Regions from separate parts of the Bacillus sp. FSL H8-0534 genome, predicted to be linked through region 1. Evidence: predicted binding sites of a transcription regulator. Region 1 holds the regulator's gene; the other holds the start of a gene.

The links. Region 1 encodes Rex, which represses fermentation and respiration genes when NADH is low (regulators of the CRP and FNR family bind a similar motif). Its sites were predicted from a motif close to TTGTGAAATATTTCACAA; they were not measured.
Region 2: MHH71_RS00070 (YwiC-like family protein) is a predicted target of Rex. The motif match lies at 1,377-1,394, and genes of this name have one in related genera.

What each region holds. Positions count from the first base shown of each region.
Region 1 is NZ_JBBOUC010000001.1:2,859,489-2,861,983, reverse strand. It holds gene MHH71_RS14515 (ABC-F family ATP-binding cassette domain-containing protein) at 1-610, opposite strand, end outside; gene MHH71_RS14510 (redox-sensing transcriptional repressor Rex) at 794-1,423, shown strand; gene MHH71_RS14505 (YdiK family protein) at 1,449-1,643, opposite strand; gene MHH71_RS14500 (CPBP family intramembrane glutamic endopeptidase) at 1,646-2,389, opposite strand.
Region 2 is NZ_JBBOUC010000001.1:12,410-14,904, forward strand. It holds gene MHH71_RS00060 (ABC transporter ATP-binding protein) at 1-571, shown strand, start outside; gene MHH71_RS00065 (ECF transporter S component) at 544-1,266, shown strand; gene MHH71_RS00070 (YwiC-like family protein) at 1,481-2,191, shown strand; gene MHH71_RS00075 (hypothetical protein) at 2,238-2,429, opposite strand.

The DNA of each region.
Region 1 (2,495 bases):
ATGTTAATGTATCGATATCTAAATGGTTTGTTGGTTCGTCCAAGATGAGTAAGTCTGGTTTTGTTAGCAGTAGTTTCCCAAGAGCAAGTCTTGTTTTCTGTCCACCACTTAACGTAGAAATCGTTGTTTGGTGTGTTTCAACCGGAAAACCAAGTCCACTTAAAATGGAGCGAATATCAGCTTCATATTGATAACCACCTTGATCCTTGTAGTCTAACTGTAATTGATCATAATCAGCGAGTAATTTTTCGTACGTAGCAGCATTTGAAAAGTTCTCTTCCTTACCCATGTCTAGCTCTAACCTTCGAAGCTTCTTTTCCATTTGCTGCAGATGAGTAAAGACAGTAAGCATTTCATCCCAAATTGTTAAAGAAGTTTCTAAACCAGTATTTTGGGCCAAGTATCCAATTGAAACATCTTTTGGTTTTATAATTTCTCCACCATCGTGAGATAATTCACCGGCAATTATTTTTAATAATGTAGATTTTCCAGCACCATTTCGACCAACTAGTGCAATGCGATCTTTTGTTTGAACTTCCAATTTAATGTTTGCAAGAATTGTTTCAGCACCGTATAATTTTGAAAGCCCATTCACTTGTAATAAAATCAATGTTTTCACCTCAAATAATTTCTTAACTTTGCCATGTTTATATTTCTCAATCATACTAAAAATAGTGTATAGTTTAAAATAAGAGAGAAGTCTTCTCTCTATTATACAAGGAAAGTCATAAGTGCTAAACTTCTGTATTTGTTTTAAATCTGTGAACAAAGATAGGAAGAGAGGAGAGGTTATATGGATCAACAAAAGATTCCACAGGCCACTGCCAAACGATTGCCTCTATACTATCGATTTATCCAAAACTTATCTCTTTCTGGTAAGCAGCGTGTTTCATCGGCTGAATTGAGTGAAGCTGTAAAGGTAGATTCAGCAACAATTCGGAGAGATTTTTCATATTTTGGAGCGTTAGGGAAAAAGGGATATGGATATAATGTGAATTATTTACTATCATTCTTCCGAGAAACGCTTGATCAAGATGATATAACACGTGTAGCACTTATTGGAGTGGGTAATTTAGGGACCGCTTTCTTACATTACAATTTCACCAAAAATAATAATACAAAGATTGAAATGGCATTTGATGTCAATGAGGAGAAAGTTGGAAAAGAAATCGGAGGAATTCCTGTATATCATTTAGATGAATTAGAAGAGCGTTTAACAAATGATATACAAGTGGCAATATTAACAGTACCTGCTACTGTTGCACAGGCTGTAGCAGATCGATTGGCCGAAACAAATATACACGGAATTTTAAATTTTACACCAGCACGATTAAATGTTTCAGAAAATATAAGAATTCACCATATTGATTTAGCTGTAGAATTACAAACACTCGTTTATTTTTTGAAAAATTATCCACAATAAAACGCAGAGGAAATCCCTCTGCGTTTTATTGTTGCTTTTTCTTTGTAAATTTGACTAAGATAAGTCGAAGTGCCAAATTAAAATCAATTGTTGCCATAGCAGCAAACAGCAGTGTCCCAAAGTTCCAAATTGTATCTGTAACGTTCGTAATTGCGAAACGTGTAAAGACACAACCAAGAAGGAAATACAGTGCTGCCATGAACAATGGTGAGTTCCTCATATTTAAAATCCTCCGATAAATCCTTGCATTTTTTCTGCTTCTTTAATCATTTCTTGTATTTGTTCGTTACTTACCAGTACTTGGGCTATTGCAACTAATGTATTCATCGCAACATGTGCCATAATAGGAACGATAATTCGCTTTGTTTTTACATATAAAAAGGCGAATACAAGCCCCATGGAAGTGTATACCAATAAGTGTGTAAAATCAAAGTGAATTGCTGCAAATACAAGTGAGCTAATAATAGCAGCGATAAAGAAGTTGAATTTCTTATACAATGTACCAAATAAAATTTTTCTAAAGACAATTTCCTCTAAAATAGGCCCTATTATTGATATAACAATAAGGAACCATGGGGTGGTCCGTGCTATTTCCATCAAGCGAGCTGTGTTCTCAGATCCAGGTTTAATGCCCAATAAACGCATTTCGATTGTGCCTGCAATTGTTTGAGAAAAGAAAGCTAAAAAGAAACCGATAAAGATCCAACCGATTGTGGCAGGAATACTGGCGCGTTTTGTATCGAAACGACTTTCACGAATATCTGTTCGAAGTAGTAAAAGTACAATACATAATGCAATGAAAAAGCTAATAATTGCCCAGTGACCAGTCAGTAGCTGCATTTTTTCTTCTCTGGTGAACCCCCTATTATCATATAGTCCGGTTTTCAAAAGAAGCGGTAATCCAACAATACCTGATAATTGCATAAGAATGTATGTAACTATAATCCACCAATATTGTTTTTTCAAATTGGTTAACCATCCTTTCTAACTCTAGTTTATGAGATAAGGCGGGATAACATGTAAACATCCAGCCGGGGATACGTAATAACCATTCATATTATTATTTTTTTGT
Region 2 (2,495 bases), 2.8 Mb from region 1:
TTCAAAGGAACGATTTAAAAGAATAGGTTTTGTATCGCAACATCCATATTATCATTTTACATTTGAGACGGTGTGGGATGAAGTTTTTGAAAGAGCAAATGAATTATATGGTGATATAGGGAAAAAAATCGCAGGAGATATGTTGAAAAGATTTTGGCTTCATTCTATTCGAGATCGTCATCCACATGATTGTAGTGGGGGAGAACAACAGTTAATCGCACTATGTACGGCTTTATTATCGAAGCCAAATTTATTATTACTAGACGAACCGACAAAAGGGCTTGATCCAGAAAAAAAAGAAAAATTAGGTGTGCTGTTTCAAGAGTTACAAAAAGAAGGAACAACAATTGTGATGGCAACACATGACATTGAATTTGCAGCTAAATATGTTGATCATTGTATGATGTTATTTGATGGGAACGTAATTATGGATGATACACCAAAGAAATTCTTTAGTGATAATTTCTTTTATACAACATCTATTAATCGTTTTATTCGCAAGCAATTACCTTATGCATTAACGTGGGAGGATGTGTACAAATCGTGTCCAAGCGATATTTTGCTCTCATAATGCTTAGTTTCATTATTGTAATAAGTACGCTTCTCTTTACTTCTTTTGTAACAGATAAATATTATATTTGGTGTAGTTTATTTTTATTATCCATTATCATGTTACCTTTTTATATACGATTTGAGAGGAAAGCATTTGTTTCACGTGAAATAGTCATTGTAGCTGTTTTAGCAGCAATAGCAGCAGTTAGTCGTGTACCGTTTTCCATTATGCCGAGTGTACAACCAACATCTTTTGTTATTATTGTATCTGCAATTGTTTTTGGAAGTGAAACAGGCTTTATGATTGGGGCAACGGCAGCACTTGTATCTAATATATTTTTAGGACAGGGGCCTTGGACACCGTGGCAAATGTTTTCTTGGGGAATGATAGGCTTTATAGCTGGTTTACTTCGAAATACATTTATAATGAGAAAGTTATGGGGGAGAGTCATCTATGGGTTCATAGCCGGCTTTGTTTTTGGCTGGATTATGAACTTGTGGGGGATACTTGGCTTTTTAGAAGGATTAACATGGAAAGACTTTATTGCATACTACGCTGCAAGTTTTTACTTTGATCTAGCTCATGCACTCTCAAATGTAATTTTTCTTGTTTTGTTTAGCTCATCGTGGATTAGAATTATTACAAGGTTTAAAAAGAAATATGGAATTTTAGATGATGATAAAGAGCTATTATCTCAAGTAAACAAAGCATAAGTACATATCATAAAGCATAAGAATATAAAGTAGGGTCGCGACTTACATATTCGTTTGCCTCTTTCATGCTTCTTACCACTGGTGAGAAGCATTTTTTCATACATATTATATTGTGAAAAATGTCAAGAAATCGATTTAATATGCTTCGATTTTTATATGAGATTTTTTATATAATAGTAAATGAGAAAAAATTCAAAGAGGAGATGCCTTATTCATGAAGCTAGTTGTTCCAAAGCAGCACGGTGCATGGGGGATGCTGCTGATTCCATTTATACTTAGTGTAATACTTGGTAAAGCTACTTTCTATCATATTCCACTCTTTATCGCTTGGTTATTTATCTATTTAGCAACATATCCATTTTTAATGTACATGAAGCAACCGCGAAAGAAAGCATTTTTACATTCAGCAATTATTTATTTTATTATTGCATGTGTCTTCGGTATACTATCTTTACTATACGAGTGGAGAATTCTTTTCCTCGCAGCTGTTATGATTCCGCTCTTTTTTGTGAATATATATTTTGCTCGTCAAAAAAGGGAACGAGCTTTAGTAAATGATATTTGTGCAATACTTGTTTTCTGCACGGGCGGTTTGATTAGTTATTATTTTTCAATGAAAACAATTGATGAAACAGCATGTTGGATTGCAGCAACTTCTTTTTTATACTTTTTAGGTAGTACATTTTATGTGAAAACTATGATACGTGAAAAGAATAACCCGACATATCGTTATGTATCATGGGGATATCACATTTTCTTAACTGTTGCATTGTTTGTAGTAAACCCATGGCTTTCTCTAGTTTTTATACCTAGTCTAGTTCGAGCAATTATATTATATGGTAAGAAAATATCTATTTTAAAAGTAGGGGTTTTAGAAATCGTTAATTCTGTATATTTTTTAATTGTCACGGCAATACTGTTTTAGTATGCCATTTGAGTTACATCCCATCTAGTAAATAGATGGGATGTATTTATTCTTGTTCCAAAATATGAACCGCATGATCACATTTTTGTAAGGCGTGCTCCACAGCCTGTAAGGATTGTTCTATACGTTCTCGATTATCACTTTTTTCGACTGTTTGTAATGCGTTTTCTAAAGATTGTTTTGCTTCATGTAAAGAATGATAAGAATCTTGAACATATCCACGTGCGTTTTTGCTCATTATATATTACTCCTTTATCCCGCTATTTGTGGGCAGTAATACTCCTACCTCAAAATTCGGTGAAAG